One region of the Rhizobium sp. 01N48 genome, then DNA from elsewhere that is predicted to be linked to it. Evidence: riboswitches for the same ligand, from Rfam matches in the RefSeq annotation. Region 1 holds a riboswitch; each other region holds the start of a gene.

Region 1 (6,937 bases):
TCGTCGATCTGGCCGAGCGCCTGCAGACCAGCACCATGCCGGTGCGCGAGGCGCTTGGCCGTCTCGTGTCCGAACAGGCGCTGGAATCGCTGCCCAATCGCTCGGTGCGCGTGCCGCTCATCACCCGCGAACGTCTTGACGATCTCGCCCGCGCCCGCATCCTGATCGAGGGCCAGATGGTGGCGCTGGCGCTGCCCAATCTGAAGGATGACGATTTTGCCGTGCTGAAGCAGATCAATATCGACTGCGATCTCGCATTCGAGCAGCATGGCAAGGACATCGGCCATGTCACCTCGGCGCTGAACCAGCAATTCCATTTCCACATCTATCATGCGGCTTGCTCGCAGGTGCTGATCCCTATCGTCGAGAGCCTGTGGCTCCAATCAGGCGCGATCATTCGCAAGGCCGCGCATATTCACGACGAACAGGGCGGACTTGCCGCCACCAATCATCATTGGGCGCTGATCGATGCGCTGGAAAAGCGCGATGCCGAGGCCGCGATGCAATCGCTTTCCAACGACATCAGCCGCTCCTTCGATCTCATCCGCGGGCGGCTGGATGCCGAACCCGACGGCAATGCATCGGGAGACCACCATGCCTGAACCCATCGACGACGGCTTCGACCTGTTTGATCTGAGGGTCGACGTGATCATCCCCGAAGGCGGCGCGGTTTACTGCGGCGCAAAGCCGGGCGATCATTTCGAGCTCAAGGGCGAGATGCTGCATCTGCCGGAGCGGCAGGGGATCTCGATCTACTCGCTCTCCTCCGTGCTGCCGCTGCTCGCGGCAAAGCAACGCCCGACGGATCGCAACGACTGGATGACCACGGACGCCGACATCGCTTGCCCGGACCCGAATTGCTCGACACGGCTGAGGATCACCCGCACGGGTATCCGCCGTTTCAGCCATGCCGCCACCACGGCGGTTCCCTTGAACGACGAATAGGTCGAATACATGCAGCGCATCACCATCGCCCCCGGTTACGAAATCTCCCGCGTCATTCGCGGCGGCTGGCAGCTGGCGGGCGGCCACGGCGCGATCGATGGCGACAGCGCTGTCGAAGACATGATCGCATTCGCTGATGCGGGGATTACCACCTTCGACTGCGCCGACATCTATACCGGTGTCGAAGAGCTGATCGGCCGTTTCCGCGTCGCCTACAAGAATCTGCGCGGAGAAGAGGCGTTGTCGCGCATCCGCGTCCATACCAAGTTCGTGCCCGATCTGACGGTGCTGCCAAACATCAACAAGGCTTATGTCGCAGGCGTCATCGATACCTCGCGCAAGCGGCTCAACCTCGATTGCCTCGATCTCGTGCAGTTCCATTGGTGGGCCTATGATATCGAGGGTTGGCTGGAGACGGCTGGGTGGCTGAAGGAGCTGCATGAGGCCGGCAAGATCGGCAAGATCAGCGGCACCAATTTCGACACCGATCATATCGAGGCGATCATCGGTTCCGGCGTGCCCTTCACCTCGCTGCAGCTGCAATATTCGCTGCTCGACCGGCGCCCGGAAAAGCGTATGGTGGCGCTTGCTCAGGAGAAGAACTTCGCACTGCTGTGTTACGGCACCGTGGCCGGCGGCTTCCTCGGCGATCGCTGGCTCGGCCAAAAGGAGCCGGAGCATTCTCTCGAAAACCGCTCGCTGACGAAATACAAGTTGATCATAGACGATTTCGGCGGCTGGGATCTATTCCAGGCGTTGCTGTCGACGCTGCGCGGGATCGCCGACCGGCATGATACCGATATCGCCACGATCGCAAGCGCCGCCATGCTGACCAAGCCTGGTGTCGCAGCGGTTATCGTCGGCGCCCGCAACAGGGATCACCTAAAGTCCAATCTCGCCATCGCTGATATCGCGCTCAGCGAAACGGATAGAGCCGAGATCGACGCGATCCTTACGCAATCGAAGCCGCTCGACGGCGACGTTTATACGCTGGAGCGGGACAGGGAAGGCCGCCACGGCAGCATCATGAAGTACAATCTCAACAAAGGGGAACAAAAATGAGAATGACATTCCTGCTTTCCGCCATGGTCGCTGCCCTTGCTGCGTCCACGGCGCCGACGTTCGGGGCCGATTGCGACATCACCGTCGGCCTCGTCATGGAACTTACCGGCCCGGCCGGTGAATATGGCCAGGCGGGCGCGAAGTCCGTTGAGATGGCCTTCCGCGACATCAACGATGCCGGTGGCGTCAATGGCTGCAAGATCGTTGCAGACACGCGCGACAGCCAGAGCCAGGGCAACGTCGCCGTCGATCAGGCGACCCAGCTCGTCAACATCAAGAAGGTGCCGGTCATCATCGGCGGTATCATCTCGTCGGTATCGATCCCGATCCTGACATCGGTGACGGCGCCGGCCGGCGTCGTGCAGGTCTCGCCCGCATCCTCTTCGCCGACGCTGACCGAGCTTGGTCGCAGCGGCAAGACCAACGGCGTCTTCTTCCGCACCATCACGTCCGACGCGTTGCAGGGCACGGCCGCCGCGAAGTTCGCGATGGATCAGGGCTTGAAAAAGATCGCGATCATCAACGTCAACAACGACTTCGGCGTCAACATGGTCAAGGAGTTTGCGACCGCATACCAGAAGCTCGGCGGCACGATCACATCGACGACACCCTATAACGAGAAGCAGTCGAGCTACGCGTCCGAAGCCAGCGCCGCCATGGCTGGTGAGCCCGATGCGCTCTATCTCGTCAGCACCCCCGTCGATGGCGCGACCATCGCCCGCGCCTGGGTTTCCGGCGGTGGCAAGCAGACCTTCCTGCTGAATGACGGCATGAACTCCAAGGACTTCATCGAGAGCGTCGGCGCGCAGTATCTGGAGAACGCCTACGGCACCTCCTCGGGCACCAGCCCGACGGCGTCGACCGAGTATTTCACCGGCAACTACGAAGCCTTCTCCGGCGGCATCTCGCCTTCGGCCCCGGCCGCCGACCGCTCTTATGACGCGGGTGCGATCGTGGCGCTGGCCATTGCCAAGGCCGGCAAGGCCGATGCGGCCGCCATCAAGGCAGCCATGCCGGAAGTTGTCGCCGAGGGCGGCACGCCCATCCATGCCGGCAAGGAAGAGTTCGCCAAGGCGCTGCAGCTCATCAAGGACGGCAAGCCGGTGAAGTATGAAGGTGTCATCGGCCCTGTCAGCTTCGACAAGTACGGCGATATCACCGGCCCGTTCCGCCTGTGGAAGATCAGCAATGGCGAGGTGACGACGGTCGGCGAATTGAGCGCCGAAGAGGTCACCAAGATCAAGACCGCGCAGTAGAAGCGCCAGGCGACATGGGGGATGTGCTCCCATGTCGCACCAGTCTGGTCTGGGCGCCCATGTGCTTTGTTGGCTAAGCAGATGCATTTGGCAAACACAACGACAGGCCATCGACATATGAAAAAGCGCTCAATCCTTCCGTCGATCTGTTCGATCGCGAGCCTGCTCGTGACGACATCCGCGGCATCCGCCGAGGATGTCGAGCATGGACGGCGGGTGTTCAGGCTGTGCGTTGCCTGTCACACGGTCGATTCCGATCGCAACGGTTTCGGCCCGCATCTGAAGGGTGTCGTCGGCCGTCCAGCCGGAAGCTTGCCCGACTACCGATATTCCGAAGCGATGAAGACGGCCGGTGCCGGCGGACTTGTCTGGGACGAGGCGGCGCTCTCGGAATTTCTATCAAACCCCAAGAAGAAAGTGCCGGGAACGAAGATGAGCTTCGGCGGCCTATGGACGACGTCGGAGATCACCGACCTGATCGGCTATCTCCGAGCCAATCCCTAGGCGCGCCGAATGTCGGTCCGCCACGGCTTGACGCCTCGGCGCCGGATCGCCTAAGTCACACCTGATGGTTCCCGAAGGGATGACTTCCGACGGGATTAATAGGGAACACGGTGCGGACGACCCGAATGGGGCCAAGACCGTGGCTGCCCCCGCAACTGTAAGCGGATTGCCTGATGTTCTTGTGGTGTTCGTCTCGAACGCCATGCCACTGCGAAGCTCTTCGTGGGAAGGCAGATGTCAGGTGCATATTCGCAAGCCAGGAGACCTGCCGTCAAAACAGTGTCCACCATCCCGGACGGGGTTGTCCGGAGAGGAGCATCATATGATGGTTTTTGACGTCAGCCGCTGGCGCGGTCCCGCTTTATTCCCCTCCACAAATCTCATGTCCGTGATCCAACGATAGTTTTCGCCGCCGCATGATTTCAGGCGAGCGCTCTGCTGTGTCGTCCTGCATCATCCGCGGCGGTCCCCGCTTCGAGTTTCACAGCCGCGGCCAGTCGGCTGCGGGCTTCAGTCATACATGAGGACCAATATGAACCGCATCATCCTGCGAACCGCGCTGCTTTCGATCGCGACGGCTTGCACCTTTACCACCTTTCTCCCCGCCGCCCATGCAGCGGCAACGACCTACCCGCTGACGATCACCAATTGCGGCCAGCAGGTGACATTCGACAGCGCGCCGAAGAAGACGGTGTCGATCGGCCAGGGCATGACCGAAATTCTCTACTCGCTCGGCCTTGCCGACAAGATCGTAGGCACGGCGGTCTGGGTCGGGCCGGTGCTGCCCGCCTATGCCGAGGTCAACAAGGGGATCAAGCGGCTGGCCGACAATGATCCGAGTTTCGAATCCGTCGTCGGCCAGGAGCCGGACTTGGTTGCGGCCGAGTTCGAATGGCATGTCGGCACGCAAGGCTCGGTCGGCAAGCGCGAGCAGTTCGCCGGTCTTGGCATCAAGACCTATGTCTCGCCGGCTGATTGCGTCGCGAAGGTCAACACCGATGGTGGCGACGGCGTGCGCAGTGAGCTCTTCACCATGGAGCTGATTTACCAGGAGATCGCCGAACTGGCGGAGATCTACGATATCCAGGATCGCGGCGCGGCCCTGATCGCTGACTTGAAGAAGCGCGAAGCGGATGCCGTGGCATCGATTGGCGGGTCGGCGAAGGATCTGCCTGTCGCCTTCTGGTTTTCCAGCAAGGAAGTGCAGGGCGATGCCTTTATCGCCGGCAAGAACAGCGCTCCGGCCTATATTCTGAAAACGCTCGGCGCCCGCAACGTCGTCAGCACCGAGGAAGAGTGGCCGCTGGTCGGTTGGGAAACGATCGCGCAGGCCAACCCTGCAGTCATCGTCATCGCCACCATGGACCGTCGCCGCTACGCTGCCGACGATCCGAAGGTTAAGATCGACTTCCTTGAAAAGGACCCGGTCACCAGCCAGCTCGATGCCGTCAAGAACAGGCACTTCGTCGAGATGGATGCGCAGTCGATGAACCCGACGATCCGTACCATCGACGGCCTGGAACGCCTTGCCGCCGGCATCAAGTCCTTCGGTCTTTCCAAGTGAGGCACGCGTCGATAGCCCACCGAGGATGGAGAGCGCTGTTCGTGCTCTTCGTCCTTGCCGTCGTGGCATTGGGCTTTGTCATCAGTCTCGCCGTGTCTATCGGCGAGATCTCCATTCCTGTCGACACGACGGCCAAGGCCGTTGCGAACCGCTTGCTTGGCACCGGCTTTGAACTCAGCCGCATCCATGAAGGCATCATCTGGGATTATCGCCTGAGCCGCGCGCTTGTCGCCGCCAGCGCCGGAGCGGCTCTTGCGCTATGCGGCGCGGTGCTGCAGGCGTTGCTGCGCAATCCGCTGGCCGAGCCCTATGTACTCGGCATCTCGGCCGGCGCGTCCACCGGGGCCGTCGCCGTCATGATCCTCGGTTTCGGCTATGGCGTGTTGACGCTTTCCGCCGGCGCTTTCGTCGGCGCGGTCGCGGCGTTCCTGCTGGTGTCTTTGCTGGCGGTGGGCTCCGGCGGCGGGACGGACCGTATCATCCTCGCAGGTGTCGCCGGTTCGCAGCTCTTCAACGCGCTGACGTCCTATATCGTCACGACATCGGCAAATGCCGAGCAGGCGCGCGGCGTCATGTTCTGGCTGCTCGGCAGCCTTTCCGGCGTACGCTGGCCGGATGTCTATCTTGCCGCTCCCGTTGCAATCGCCGGCTTTCTCGTCTGCATGCTTTACGCCCGCGCGCTCGATGCCTTCACTTTCGGTACCGATGCTGCGGCGGCGCTCGGCATTCCGGTCGCTGGTATCCGGATCGTGCTGCTTGCGCTCACGGCGCTGCTTACCGCGACGATGGTCAGCATCGTCGGCTCGATCGGCTTCGTCGGGCTGGTCATTCCGCATGCGGCGCGTTTCGTGGTCGGGCCGGGGCATGGGCGCCTGTTACCGGCAACGGCGATATCCGGAGCGATCTTCATGGTGGTCGCCGATATCGTCTCGCGCGTCATCATCCCGCAGCAGGTGTTGCCGATCGGCGTGGTCACCGCGCTCTTCGGCGCGCCGGCATTCGCGCTCATTCTCTACAAGGCGAGGCGGCCCGCATGAGCATTTCCATCAGCGATGTGCACTGGGCAACGTCAGGCGTGCTTGTTGTCAAGGGCATAAGTCTCGAGGTCCCCACCGGCCAGACGCTGGGCCTAATCGGGCCGAACGGTTCGGGAAAGTCCAGCCTGCTGCGGTTGATCGGCGGGCTGCGAAAGGTGAAGAGCGGTGTCATTGCACTCGGCGATACCGGCATCGACACGCTGGCACGCCGCGACATTGCCCGGCGTGTTGCCTTTGTCGAGCAGCAGGCCACGACGGAAACACAGGTGACGGTCACTGAGGTCGTCCGTCTCGGGCGCACGCCACATCGCGGTCCGTTGGCGCCGTGGAGCGCCAATGATGAAGAAGCGGTCGAGAATGCGCTGCGGCAGGTGGGCATGGTCGAGAAGGCGCGGCAGCTCTGGCATACGCTGTCGGGCGGCGAGCGGCAGCGGGTGCATATCGCCCGCGCGCTGGCGCAGACGCCGACCGAGCTTCTGCTCGACGAGCCGACCAATCACCTCGACATCCAGCATCAGCTCGAAATCCTGTCGCTGGTTGCCAAGCTGCCGGTCACCAGCATCGTTGCG
Region 2 (6,937 bases), on a different contig from region 1:
CACGGGCTGTTTGCGAGCGACGGCTACCGGTCCCGGCTGCTTGCGAGCTTCGGCCTGACCGGTCAAAGCCGCGACTATCGTGCAGGCGTCGAGCAGGCGCTCGACGAGGTGGCCGCCGAGCTCGAGGCCCATCTCGACAAGCGCTGGCTGGACAACCTGTTGGGTTAGATTTCGCCCGAGACCTCGCGGCGGCGGCGGTCGAGCTCTTCGCTGTAGCGGCGCAGCGTGTGGGCTTCGCTGAGCTGGCCGACCACGGTGCGCTCGACGAGATTGTTGACGACGGCGAGCGCTTCGCTCTCCGTCTTGTCGAAGATCGCGGCGGCCTGCTTGGCGTTCATCTGCGGCGTCAGGAAGTCGTTGCGGTAGCGCACGAATTCGTCGAGACCCTTGCTCTCGTCGGCGGTGTCGGTGAGATTGGCGTAGATATCGGGCACGAGCACGAGGCCGGCATATTTGCCGCTGTCCTCGACCAGGATCACGCGCTGGGCCGAGCCGATCGGGAAGCTCTCCTTGAATTGCTCGATGCTGATGCCGACCTTCGCGGTCTTGACGTCGGCGCGCATCAGCTTGTTGACCGTCAGATTGCGGATCCAACCGACATCGTGGGCGCTGCGGATGCTTTCGCCACGCAGGTGGAAACGCCATGTGGCGAAGGAGTAGCCGAAGGTGCTGCGCACGACGAGCGACGAGGTGATGACGGCGGCCAAGACCAGCGCCGTGATCGGGAAGTCGCCGGTGATCTCGAGCGCCAGGAAGGTCATGGTCAGCGGCCCGCCGATGACGGCGACGGCAAGCGAGCTCATGCCGACGACGGCGTAGATGATCGGCGTCAGCGTCGCATGGGCGAAATAGGGGGCCGAGTAGGCGAAGAACTTGCCGAGCAGCGCGCCCATGAACAGCGAGGCGAAGAACAGGCCGCCGCGGAAGCCGGAGCCGATCGAGATCGCCGAGGCCAGCGCCTTGAGCAGGAAAAGGCCGATCAGCACGGGAATCACGACCTCACGATCGAGATTGAGATGCAGCGCGCCATGGCCTGCCGACAACACTTGCGGCGTCACCAGCGCGAGCAGCCCGACGATGATGCCGCCTAGCGCCGGGCGGAAGGGGAGCGCGATCGAGCTGCGGCGCGCGAGCTCCTCGATGAAGGCGACGCCCTGCATGATCAGGATGCCGATGCCGGCGCAGAAGGCGCCGAGCAGGATGGCGGGCACATAGTCGGCCGGCATGACGGTGCCGAAATCGCCGACATCGATGATGAAGTCGCTGCCGGCGAGTAGCCGGGCCACCAGCGTTGAAACGAGCGCCGAGACGACGACCGGCGTCAGCGATACGATCGTGTAAGTGCCGATGATCAGCTCGAAGGCGTAGAAGGCGCCCGTCAGCGGCGCATTGAAGGCGGCCGCAATGGCGCCGGCGGCGCCGCAGCCGACGAGGACGCGCAGATCGGCGCGGCGCAGTTGCAGCTTGAAGCCGAGCTTCGAGGCTATGCCCGACGCCAACTGCGTATAGCCGGCCTCTAGGCCGACGGAGGCGCCGAAACCGTTGGAGATCAGGTTCTGGATCGCGACGATGATGCTGTCGGTCAAGGACAGGCGGCCGCCATGCAGCGCGTTGGCCTCGATCGGGTCGACCATCGGCTTCTTGCGGGTCTTCGCCAGCACATACATCAACAGGCCGAGCAGGATGCCGCCGCAGACGGGGGCCGCCATCAGCAGGAACTTGTCGTCGATTTGCGAGGAGCTCAGACGCTCCACATCGCTGATCCCGAAGATCAGGCTGTGCATCTCGCGCGAGATCAGGCTCATGCCGGTGACGGCGAGGCCAGACGTGACGCCGATCAGCGCGCCGGCCAGCACCATGCCCATCTCGCTGCGCCTCAGGAGCGCGCGCATGCGCCCCGCATCGAGCAGTGTGTGTAGCGGGCCAAGCCGTCTAAGATTGATTTTTAGGCGCATGATGGGGAAACTAGGCGGGCGAAAGCCCGTTCAAGGGTGGCGAAGGAGGGGACATTTACGGTGCTGCGCCGCATGCGCTGCAAATGCGGCAAAAACCCGGCTGACGCAACAAGTTTTTATGACATTAAGTCTCTGATAATAGACGATAAATCTGGTAGAGATGATCGTCTTGAGAGTTGATGCCAGTCAATTTGGCTGGTGGCCGCGATTGGCGGTCGATTGACTTCGCAGTCGCGCTTGCCTAACCATGGATCGATAACGGATGGTTCCGGATCGCCAAAAGCGGTGCGGATGAAAAGGGAATGTGACGGGGTGGACCCAACCAGGGCGCCTTCATCACAGCCGACCCCGCGACTGTAGAGCGGTCAGGGTCTTCCGTCCGGCGTCGGATGTTCTCAAGCCGGCTGCCTGCGTGGTGCAGGCGGGCGAGAGGCTGAAGACGGCGGAAAAAGCCACTGGCAATGCAAGCACGATCAACCGGGGTTGGACGCCTCTAAATCTACGAATCGTCCGCCTTTTCATGATTGCAGCCGGGAAGGCGAGGAAGAACCGATGGCACGATCGGGATGGCCTGCACGGCTATCCCGATCGTCGCCTGGACCCGCGAGCCAGGAGACCTGCCAATCGTGCCGGGCGCAAAGCCCATCCCTGGGCAAGTGTGCCCAATGCCAGCACGGAGGTTGTCATGGCAGACAATGAGATTTTGGCGTCGGCCGGACCGATGCTTGGAAGCTTCAATAAGCGCGCCCTCATTCCTGTGCCCAAGCTTGGCTCGGGCGATGCCACAGAAATCCAGCGCGTCCAAGTCCTTGGACGCGGAAGACTCCATGGAAGCAACGAAGTCATTCACCGCGCGGACGCGCGGTGGCTGGATTCCTGTGACAAGCACAGGAATGAGGGAGATGTGGGCAGGCAATCGCGCTCGACATTGGAAGCCTTGCGCGTATGACGACCGTATCCTCTACGCTCATCCTCGGCGGCGCCCGCTCCGGCAAGTCGCGCTTTGCCGAACAGCTCGTCGTCGACAGCGGCCTCGATCGCCACTACATCGCCACCGGCCGCGCCTGGGACGAGGAGATGCGCGCGCGGATCGATCAGCACAAGGCCGATCGCGGCGACCTCTGGACTACGCATGAGGAGCCTCTCGATCTCGCAGGCCAGCTTGCCGCGATCGATGGCGAGGGGCGGGCGGTTCTGGTCGATTGCCTGACGCTCTGGGTCACCAATCTGATGATGGAGGAGCGCGACATGGCGGCGGAGTTTGCGGCACTTGCCGCCTATCTGCCGAAGGCCAAGGCGCGCCTCGTCATTGTTTCCAATGAAGTCGGCCTCGGTATCGTGCCCGAGAACCGGATGGCGCGCGAGTTTCGCGACCATGCCGGACGGCTGCACCAGATGATCGCGGCGGTCGCCGCGGATGTGTATTTTATCGCGGCGGGACTGCCGCTGAAAATGAAGGGTTGAATTGATGAACCAGCAGAAGATCCCCGCCACCGTTATCACCGGCTTTCTCGGCGCCGGCAAGACGACGATGATCCGCAACCTGTTGACCAATGCGGGCGGCAAGAAAATCGCGCTCATCATCAACGAGTTTGGCGATCTTGGCGTCGACGGCGAAGTGCTGAAGGGCTGCGGCGCGGAAAACTGCACCGAGGACGATATCATCGAGCTCACCAATGGCTGCATCTGCTGCACCGTGGCCGACGATTTCATCCCGACGATGAGCAAGCTCCTTGAGCGCGAGAACCGTCCTGACCATATCGTCATCGAAACCTCGGGTCTTGCCCTGCCGCAGCCGCTGGTCGCCGCCTTCAACTGGCCCGACATCCGAACGCAGGTGACGGTCGACGGCGTGATCACCGTGGTCGACAGCGCCGCCGTCGCCGCCGGCCGTTTTGCCGACGATCACGATGCCGTCGACGCCCGCCGCGTCGAGGACGAGACGCTCGACCACGAGAGCCCGATCGAGGAACTGTTCGAGGATCAGCTGACCTGCGCCGACCTGATCGTGCTCAACAAGACCGACCTCATCGACGGCGCCGGCCTTGCCCGGGTGCGCGACGAGGTTGCTTCGCGCACGGCGCGCAAGCCCGCGATGATCGAGGCGAAGAACGGCGACGTGCCGGCAAGCGTGCTGCTCGGCCTTGGCATCGGCACCGAGGAGGATATCGGCAACCGCAAGTCCCATCACGAGCTGGAGCATGAGGACGGTACGCCGCACGACCACGACGAGTTCGACAGTTTTGTCGTCGAGCTCGGCCCGATCGCCGATCCAGCCGCCTTCGTTGAGAGCCTGAAGGGCATCATCGCCGAGCATGACGTTCTGCGCCTCAAGGGCTTCGTCGACGTTCCCGGCAAGCCGATGCGCCTGCAGTTGCAGGCTGTCGGAGGCCGTATCGACCACTATTTCGACCGCGCCTGGGCGGCCGGCGAGACGCGTGGCACGCGGCTGGTGGTGATCGGGCTGCATGAGATGGACGAGAGCGCGGTGCGCAAGGCGATCGAGGCGCTGGTTCAAGGTTGATGGTTGGGATGGGCGGTTGTCGCTTTGAGAATCGTTTGAGCGATGCGGTGCGGCCCCCTCATCCGCCTGCCGGCACCTTCTCCCCGCGGGGGAGAAGAGACTCGTGGCTAGCCGCTAGTGCCAATCTTCCCTTCTCCCCGACGGGGAGAAGGTGGCCCAAAGGGTCGGATGAGGGGGCCACGTACTCCGCGCCTACGACCAACATTTCCCGTAAAGACACACCGACATGCACCTTCTCCTAGCCCAGCAGGGAACCATCAGCGACGGCGAGGAGGCGATCGATCTTGGTCAGTCCCCCGGCGACATTCTGTTCCTCTCGGCCGCCGACACCGAACTGGCGGCGGTGGCCGCTACGCATGGCCGGCGTGCGGATGCAAGGTCGCTGCGTATCGCCAGCCTGATGAGCCTCAAGCATCCGATGTCCGTCGATGCCTATGTAGAGCGCACGGCGCGGCATGCGAAGCTGATCATCGTGAGAGCACTGGGCGGCGCCAGCTATTTTCACTACGCGCTGGAGGCGCTGCATGCGGCTGCTGCGCGGCACGGGGCGCTGATCGCGGTACTACCGGGAGATTCCAAGCCGGATGCGGGGTTGACGCCGTTTTCGAATGTGCCGCTTGAGGATCTGAATGCGCTCTGGGCTTATCTGATCGAGGGGGGCGATGCGAATACGCATGCGTTTCTCGATTATGCCGAGGCGATGCTGTCGGGGGTCGAGAAGCCGGAGGCGGCAGCGCCTTTGATGAAGGCTGGGATCTGGTGGCCGGGGCGGGGTGTTGTTGGGGTTGAGGAGTGGAGGGCGCTGTCGGTGGGCGGGTTACCCCCCTCTGTCCTGCCGGACATCTCCCCCACAGGTGGGGAGATTGGCTGGGAGCGCCCGCTCGCTCCAACCTCAATTGTTTGGCTGGGAGATAGCAACGAGTCGATCTCCCCCCTTGTGGGGGAGATGCCCGGCAGGGCAGAGGGGGGTATCGCGAGTGAGACGCTAGCCACCGCGAACATCCCCACCATCGCCATCTCCTTCTACCGCGCCCTCGTGCAAAGTGGCGAAACCCGCCCGGTCGAGTCGCTGATCGAAGCGCTGATCGCTCAAGGAATCCGGCCGCTTCCGGTCTTCGCCTACAGCCTCAAGGACCCCGTCTCCAAAGGCATCCTTGAAAGCGTCTTCGCCGCCACGAGGCCCGATGTCGTCATCAACACGACAGGTTTCGCGGTCTCGGCGCCGGGTGCGGAGCGGCAGCCGACGGTGCTGGAAGCGAGCGACGCCGTCGTGCTGCAGGCGATCTTTTCCGCATCCTCGAAGGAGGTATGGGAGAACTCCTCGCAGGGACTGTCGGCGCGCGATCTTGGGATGAACGTGGCGTTGCCCGAGGTCGATGGCCGTGTTCTTGCCCGCGCGGTCTCGTTCAAGTCGGCGGCGCGCTATGATGCGCGGGTCGAGGCCAATATCGTCGCCAGCGAGCCGGATGCTGGACGCATGGCTTACACCGTGCAGCTCGCCGCCAACTGGGCGCGGTTGCGGCATGCGAAGCCGGCGGAGCGGCGGGTGGCGCTTGTGATGGCGAACTATCCGAACCGCGATGGCCGGCTCGGAAACGGCGTCGGGCTGGACACGCCAGCGGGCACGATCGAGGTGCTCCAGGCGATGCGCAAGGCTGGTTATCCTGTCAGCGACATCCCTGCCGATGGCGACGCGCTGATGCGTCATATCATGGATGGCCCGACCAATTCCGGGCGTGACGGGAAGATCATCCGCGAGATGCTTTCCGTGAGTCGTTACAAGGATTTCCTCGTAACTCTTCCGAAAAAGATTCAAGATGAGATCGGCGCGCGCTGGGGCGAGCCGGAGGCTGATCCCTATGTCGTGGACGGCGCGTTCGCGCTGCCGTTCACGCGTTTCGGCGATGTGCTCGTCGGCATCCAGCCGGCGCGTGGCTACAATATCGATCCGAAGGAAAGCTACCATTCGCCGGATCTGGTGCCGCCGCATGGCTATCTGGCCTTCTATGCGTTTCTCCGCCATCAGTTCGATGCGCATGCGGTGATCCACATGGGCAAGCACGGCAATCTCGAATGGCTGCCGGGCAAGGCGCTGGCGCTGTCCGAGAGCTGCTACCCGGAAGCGATCCTCGGTCCGCTGCCGCATCTCTATCCCTTCATCGTCAACGATCCCGGCGAGGGGACGCAGGCCAAGCGCCGCACCGCCGCCGTGATCATCGACCATCTGACGCCGCCTTTGACGCGGGCGGAGAGCTACGGGCCGCTGAAAGATCTCGAAGCGCTGGTCGACGAATATTATGAGGCCTCGGGCGGCGATCCTCGGCGGATTCGGTTGCTTGGAAAGCAGATCCTAGAGCTGGTCGCCGATATCGGGCTCGATCAGGATGCGGGGATTGCGAAGGGGGAAAGCGAGAGCGAGGCGCTGAAGAAGCTCGATGCCTATCTGTGTGATCTCAAG
Region 3 (6,937 bases), on a different contig from region 1:
TGATCACGTCGGGCTTGTCGCTCGGGCCGCTGAGATAGCCGTAATTGCGCGAGGGAATGGCGTCGAGCGCCTGCGTATTGAGGCCGGCGGGCGAGGCGACGTCGGCCATCGGGATGTTGAAGATGAAGGCGAGAATGAAGCCGTTGCTGCGGTAGTTCTCTTTCTGATCCCACATCATCGGCACCACCTGCAGCCGGTCGCGGATATAGGAATACTGCGAATAATCCATCAGAGAGCCAAAGGCGGCGATGACGGGAACCGTCAGGCAGAGATTGCGGATACGGTTGCGGCGCGCCATCTTCGGGAGGCGGCGCCAGGCGTAGCGCCACGCCAGCACGAGGCCGGTGACGGAGAGAAGGATGCCGACGGCAACCGCGATAGCCGTCATCGGGCGGTCGCGGACCATGACCGGCAGCAGCTCGAAAATCTGGCGGCCGAACAGCATGTCCGAGGGGTAGAGCGGGTCGGAGAGGTAGTGCTGCTTCTGATTGGAGACGAGCGCCGGCACGAGCACGAGCGGCAGCACGACCAGTGCAGAGAGGAAACGGCGGCCGAGGATCGCATCGACGCAGAGCATCACGATGGTCAGCATGACGACCGTGGTCATGCCAGGACGGGCCGTGGAAGACAGAAAGGCGCCGACGTCGGTTGCGCCGCCGCGCGCGATCACTTCGACCGAGAAGGTTGCAAGCAACGCCATCACCGCCGTCAGGGCGACGGCAATTGCGCCGCGCAGGATAGATGATGGGCGGGTGTCAGCGCCAACGCCGCCATAGAGAGCCGCCTCGCGCATAGCCGCTCCGGACTTGAAAACTTGGGCGATCAATGGCGGAACTCCGGTGTCATCATAGCGTCATCGAACTGTCACATCTTCGTCATGAACGCTAGATGAACCATTGTTGTTTCGTGGGCTTAACGCTTTTTTGATCACAAACTTTTCGGCAGCTGGTTGCCTCATTTCGCGTGGGCTCCGGATGGAGCCTCTATTGCCGCGCGCGGGCGATCCTTGCGTGCCTTATTTAGCTGTCGTAGGTCATGGATATGTTCGCGTCAGAGGAGAGTTTGCATGCGCAGTTCCGTCGAGATCTACAACGTCAAGACGGGCGAGGCCCGTGTGATCTGGCAGACCGAGAGACTGGTCGAAGCCCCCAATTACGCCCCTGACGGCAGCTATCTGCTGCTCAACGACGAAGGACTGCTCTATCGGCTGGCGCTCGACGGCTCGGCGAAGGTGGAGCATGTCGATACCGGCTTCGCGACGGCCTGTAACAACGACCACGGGATTTCGCCCGATGGCACCCGTATCGTCATCTCAGACAAGGTCGAGTTCGGCAAGTCGGCAATCTACACGCTGCCGATCGAGGGTGGGGCGCCGCAGCTGGTGACCACCAATCATCCGTCCTACTGGCATGGCTGGTCGCCTGACGGGAAGGAGCTCGCCTATTGCGGCATTCGCGGCGACCTGTTCGACATCTACACGATCGACGTGACCGGCGGCGAAGAGCGGCGGCTGACAAACGGTGAGGGGCGCAATGACGGGCCTGACTATTCGGCCGATGGGCGCTGGATCTATTTCAACTCCAGCCGCACCGGCTTGATGCAGATCTGGCGCATCCATCCCGACGGAACCGGCGTGGAGCAGGTGACGCACGACAATTACGGCAACTGGTTCGCGCATCCGTCCCCCAACAACGACAAGGTCGTGCTGATTTCCTACGATCCCGATGTCTTCGATCATCCGCGTGACAAGCATGTGCGGATGCGGATCATGGATATGGACGGGGGAAATCTCACGACGCTGTTCGAGCTTTTCGGTGGGCAGGGATCGATCAATGTTCCGAACTGGTCACCCGATGGTGACGAGTTCGCCTATGTCCGATATTTCCCGGTCGAGGCCTGAGCGATTGCATCCGGCGCGGTTTGTCGGCATAGGTGGCGCGTCGGGTGCCCGCAGGCTTGCGGGAGAATCGGGAATTCGGTGCAAGACCGGAACGTGCCCAACGCTGTAAGGCCGACGTCTGCCGCTTGATGCCACTGGCGCTTTGCCGGGAAGGCGTGGCAGACGGATGACGCCAAGTCAGAAGACCGGCCCGACAATCATAGACTGACCGCCTGGACAGCGGCCGGTTGTGTTGTTGGGGATTGACGATGCGACCAGACCAACCTGGCTCTCTTGCGAGAGCCGGTGCCTTTTCGGCGAGCGAGCGCGACGCCGTTTACAGAGCCATCGAGACCAGACGCGACGTGCGATCGGAGTTCCTTCCGGATGCCGTGCCCGATGACGTCATCGGGCGGCTATTGGCTGCAGCCCATCACGCGCCGTCCGTCGGCTTCATGCAGCCGTGGAATTTCATCGTGGTGCGCGACCAGGCCGTACGATCCACCGTGTGGGAGGCTTTCGCAAAGGCCAATGCAGAGGCGGCGGAGATGTTTTCCGGTGAGCGGCAGCAGGCCTACCGCGCCCTGAAACTTGAGGGCATTCGCACGGCACCCGTCGGCATCTGCGTGACCTGCGATCCGGATCGCTGCGGCGACGTGGTGCTGGGGCGGACCCACAACAGGCGGATGGATTCTTATTCGACCGTCTGCGCGGTGCAAAACCTGTGGCTTGCCGCGCGCGCCGAAGGCGTCGGCGTCGGCTGGGTCAGCATCTTCCACGAGGCGGATCTGAAGCGCGCGCTCGGCGTGCCTGATCGGATCGAAATCGTCGCCTGGCTCTGTGTCGGTTATGTCGACCGGCTCTATGAGGAGCCGGAGCTCGCCGTGAAGGGATGGCGGCAGCGGCTGCCGTTGGAGGAGCTGGTGTTTACGGATCGCTGGGGCGAGGGCGCATAGCCCGCGACGCCTGCTATTGCTTCTGTGCCGGCGGTTGCTGCGGCTGGGCGCCCGGCATGGCGGGGTGTTTCAGGTCGATCGATCCCTGATCGCCGGCGAGGAACTGCGGCCCCACCTGGCGCACCTTGCCGGCACTGGGATCGTACGGGCGATCGGGGACCTGCGCCTGGGGTGCGGGCTGTTGCGGCGCGGGTTGGGTTTCGGGCTTGGCGGCGGTGTTCGGGGTCTCGATCGTGGTGATCGAGCTCTGTGGCGGCGGGGCGCTTACAGATTGGTTGCGGCGCATCTGTTCGTAATAGGCAGGCAGATTGCAGCTGCAGGAGGATTTTTCGCCAGGCTTGCGGTTCTTGTAGGCGAATGCATTCGGCATGGCGCTGTAGGGCGCGCCCGTCGAGGCCGAGATCATGTTCTCCGTCTCCCCGCTGGAGACGTCGTGATAGTAGAGCTCGGTTTCGATCCCCGGGCACATCTGCTGGCAGGTGTTGGCGTCGCGGGCGAAATCGAAGGAAGTGGCGTTCGATCTAATGGGGAAGAAGCCGCCGTCGCAGCTGCGCACGCAGATCGTGTTCAGATGCGTCAGAGGCTGACCGCCGGGCGAGAACTCGTAGGAGCGCTGACGCTCGCCGCCGAGCGGAATGAAGGTGTCGCTGCGCATCGCCTGATCGTCGATGCTGGGCGGGTTGGCATATTGCGGCTCTTCATATTGCTGCACGGGCGCATTGCAGTTGTTTTCGTCGAGTGCGGCGAAGAGTTCGTTGCGCAGACGGGCGTCCGGGCTTTGCGCGCGCAACTCGTCACGGCGCATCTGCAGGTCGGCGATGTTGTCGAGCATCTTCGCTTCGGCCTGCTCAAGTTCACCGCAATAGCCTGCATTGTCGCCGCCGATGACCACCATGCTGCCGCTGCTGCAGCCGTTGCGGCGCTGGTCGCTTCGCAGCTTGCGCAGTTCCAGATTCTGTTCGGTGATGGCGCTGACGAAGCGGCGTATTTCGGGCGACGTTCCTCCACCGATCGTTTCCGGGATGGTTGCCAAGCGGGCGCGCAACTGACCGCAGATCGGCGCCAACTGCGCATAGGCAGGGGCGGAAAGGGCAATCAGGAGTGCTGCGGCCAGCGTGAGGCGTTTCAAGGCATCGTCCCGTCAGTGAGCAAATACCAAATGGCGAAGGGCGGACCATGGCCCGCCCTTCGATATACATTGCTTGTCTTAACAAGCTGCCGCTCAGAGCCTAACGCATTTTCAGCGTCCAAGGCAAATCATGCGGGCTGGGACGCCTCGACGACCGCGAGGGCCGCCATGTTGACGACGCCACGCGAGGTGACCGACGGCGCCAGGATGTGTGCCGGCATGGCCGCGCCGAGCAGGATCGGGCCGACATGCAGGCCATCTGTCATCGACTTGACGACACCGAGCGTGATGTTGGCCGCATCGAGGTTCGGGAAGACCAGAAGGTTGGCTTCGTCGTGCAGCGTGGTGTTCGGCATGACGCGCTTGCGCAACGTTTCCGAGATCGCGCTCTCGCCGTGCATTTCGCCATCGACTTCCAGATCGGGCGCGGTGTCGCGGACGAGCTGCAGGGCATTGCGCATCTTCGTGGCGCTTTCCGATTCACGCGAACCGAAGTTCGAGTGCGAGACGAGGGCAGCGCGCGGCGTGATGCCGAAGCGCTTGATTTCCTCGGCGGCGAGAACGGCGGATTCCGCCACTTCCTCGGCCGTCGGGTTGAACGTCACATAGGTGTCGGTGAAGAAGGTGGCGCCGCGCTGCGAGATCAGCAGGCTGAGTGCCGAGAAATCACGGACATTCGGGCGCTTGCCGACAATCTGGCGGACGTCGCGCAGGTGCTTTTCATAACGGCCTTCGAGACCGCAGATCAGCGCATCGGCCTCGCCGCGCTTCAGCGCCAGCGCGCCGATGACCGTGGTGTTGGTACGAACGATGGTGCGGGCCGCTTCCGGGATGACACCGCGGCGGCCGACCAGCGACAGATAGAGCTCGACATATTCGCGGAAGCGCGGATCGTCTTCCGGATTGATGACGTCGAAATCAGACAGCGGACGGATGCGCAGGCCGTAGCGCTTCAGGCGTGTTTCGATGACCTGCGGACGGCCGATCAGGATCGGCTTGGCGATGCCTTCCTCGAGCAGCACCTGGGCGGCGCGCAGCACGCGCTCGTCTTCGCCTTCGGAGAAGATGACGCGCTTCTTGTCGGCATTCTTCGCCGCCGCGAAGATCGGCTTCATGACGAAGCCGGAGCGGAAGACAAAGCGGTTCAGCTGGTCGAGATAGGCGTCGAAATCGGCGATCGGGCGCAGCGCCACGCCGCTATCGGCCGCGGCCCTGGCGACAGCCGGCGCGATGCGCAGGATGAGGCGCGGATCGAAGGGCGAGGGGATGAGATAGTTGGGGCCGAAGATCGGCGTTTCATCCGAATAGGCGCGGGCGGCGACATCGGACGGCTCCTCGCGGGCGAGTGCGGCGATGGCGCGCACGGCCGCCATCTTCATTTCCTCGTTGATCGTGACGGCGCCGCAATCGAGCGCGCCGCGGAAGATATAAGGGAAGCAGAGGACGTTGTTGACCTGGTTCGGGAAGTCCGAGCGGCCGGTGCAGATCATCGCGTCCGGGCGGGCGGCGCGGGCGAGATCCGGCATGATTTCAGGGTTCGGGTTGGCGAGCGCCATGATGAGCGGCTTTTCGGCCATCTGCGCCAGGAGTTCCGGCTTCAGGACGCCGGCGGCCGAGAGGCCGAGGAATACGTCGGCGCCGCCGATGTTTTCGGCCAGCGTGCGGGTGTCGCTCTTCTGAGCGTAAACGCTCTTCCATTCGTCCATCAGCTCGACGCGGCCTTCGTAGACGAGGCCTTCGAGGTCGTGAACCCAGATGTTTTCGCGCTTGGCACCGAGGGTGACGAGCAGGTTGAGGCAGGCAAGGGCTGCGGCACCGGCGCCGGAGGCGACGATCTTGACCTCTTCGATCTTCTTGCCGGCGAGTTCAAGGCCGTTCAGGATCGCGGCGGCGACGATGATGGCGGTGCCATGCTGGTCGTCATGGAAGACCGGGATCTTCATCTTTTCGCGCAGCTGGCGCTCGATCTCGAAACATTCCGGCGCCTTGATGTCTTCAAGGTTGATGCCGCCGAAGGTCGGCTCGAGCGCGGCGACGGTTGAGACCATGTGATCGACGGTCGTTGCATCGACCTCGATATCGAAGACGTCGATGTTAGCGAACTTCTTGAAGAGAACGGCCTTGCCTTCCATGACCGGCTTGGAGGCCAGCGGGCCGATATTGCCGAGGCCGAGAACGGCCGTGCCGTTGGAGATCACGGCAACCAGATTGGCGCGCGAGGTGTAGTCGGCGGCGGTTTCCGGATTGTCGCGGATGGCGAGACAGGGGGCGGCGACGCCGGGCGAATAGGCGAGCGCGAGGTCGCGCTGGTTGCCGAGCGGCTTGATGGCCTGGATCTCGATCTTGCCGGGACGGGGATAACGGTGGAAGAACAAGGCCTGTTCATCGAGGCTGCCGCCTGCCGCTTTGTTGTCCGTCTTCGGTTTGTCGCTGTGATCCATCGTAATGCTCCAGGCTGTCGCACATGCTTTCATTGGAGCGCTTTCAATACATCAATCGAAAGACGGTAACAGCGAGAATTTTGATTCCTATTGCTAAAACAGCACAAATGTAAAAACCCGTGACGGCAAAGTCGTGGCGATTTGTGACGGAAGTCCCCCTGGTCCGGGCCGTGTCATCTTCCTGAAACACGAGTCTGGTTTTCAGAAGTACAGATGAAGCATGGGGCACGGGCAGTATGCTTGTGAAGGACAATATGGATACGCGCCACTTCCGTACGCTCTTTATTTCCGACGTCCATCTCGGCTCGAAAGCCGCGAAAGCCGACTTCCTGATCGACTTTCTGAAGTACCACGAAGCCGACACGATCTTCCTGGTGGGAGACATCGTCGACGGTTGGCGCCTGAAGCGCAGCTGGTACTGGCCGCAGGAATGCAACGACGTGATCCAGAAGCTGCTGCGCAAGGCGCGCAAGGGAACGCGTATCGTCTACATCCCCGGCAACCACGACGAATTCCTGCGCGACTTCCCCGG

The links. A riboswitch is a leader RNA that binds a small molecule or an ion and turns the genes downstream of it on or off. The one in region 1 is predicted to bind cobalamin.
Region 2: it holds a riboswitch for cobalamin, as region 1 does, so the genes downstream of both, AC1DOG_RS03120 (hypothetical protein) here and AC1DOG_RS05205 (ABC transporter substrate-binding protein) in region 1, are expected to answer to the same signal.
Region 3: it holds a riboswitch for cobalamin, as region 1 does, so the genes downstream of both, bluB (5,6-dimethylbenzimidazole synthase) here and AC1DOG_RS05205 (ABC transporter substrate-binding protein) in region 1, are expected to answer to the same signal.

The regions. Positions count from the first base shown of each region.
Region 1 is NZ_JBFTQT010000002.1:326,896-333,832, forward strand. It holds gene AC1DOG_RS05180 (GntR family transcriptional regulator) at 1-602, shown strand, start outside; gene AC1DOG_RS05185 (TIGR04076 family protein) at 595-945, shown strand; gene AC1DOG_RS05190 (aldo/keto reductase) at 955-2,007, shown strand; gene AC1DOG_RS05195 (ABC transporter substrate-binding protein) at 2,010-3,263, shown strand; gene AC1DOG_RS05200 (c-type cytochrome) at 3,381-3,767, shown strand; cobalamin riboswitch at 3,816-4,054, shown strand; gene AC1DOG_RS05205 (ABC transporter substrate-binding protein) at 4,300-5,331, shown strand; gene AC1DOG_RS05210 (FecCD family ABC transporter permease) at 5,328-6,368, shown strand; gene AC1DOG_RS05215 (ABC transporter ATP-binding protein) at 6,365-6,937, shown strand, end outside.
Region 2 is NZ_JBFTQT010000001.1:604,051-610,987, forward strand. It holds gene AC1DOG_RS03110 (cobyric acid synthase) at 1-168, shown strand, start outside; gene AC1DOG_RS03115 (chloride channel protein) at 165-1,955, opposite strand; cobalamin riboswitch at 2,202-2,594, shown strand; gene AC1DOG_RS03120 (hypothetical protein) at 2,641-2,904, shown strand; gene cobU (bifunctional adenosylcobinamide kinase/adenosylcobinamide-phosphate guanylyltransferase) at 2,901-3,419, shown strand; gene cobW (cobalamin biosynthesis protein CobW) at 3,424-4,479, shown strand; gene cobN (cobaltochelatase subunit CobN) at 4,706-6,937, shown strand, end outside.
Region 3 is NZ_JBFTQT010000012.1:22,164-29,100, reverse strand. It holds gene AC1DOG_RS20460 (LTA synthase family protein) at 1-793, opposite strand, end outside; gene AC1DOG_RS20455 (TolB family protein) at 1,067-1,900, shown strand; cobalamin riboswitch at 1,926-2,108, shown strand; gene bluB (5,6-dimethylbenzimidazole synthase) at 2,149-2,835, shown strand; gene AC1DOG_RS20445 (DUF2865 domain-containing protein) at 2,849-3,964, opposite strand; gene AC1DOG_RS20440 (NADP-dependent malic enzyme) at 4,093-6,405, opposite strand; gene AC1DOG_RS20435 (UDP-2,3-diacylglucosamine diphosphatase) at 6,660-6,937, shown strand, end outside.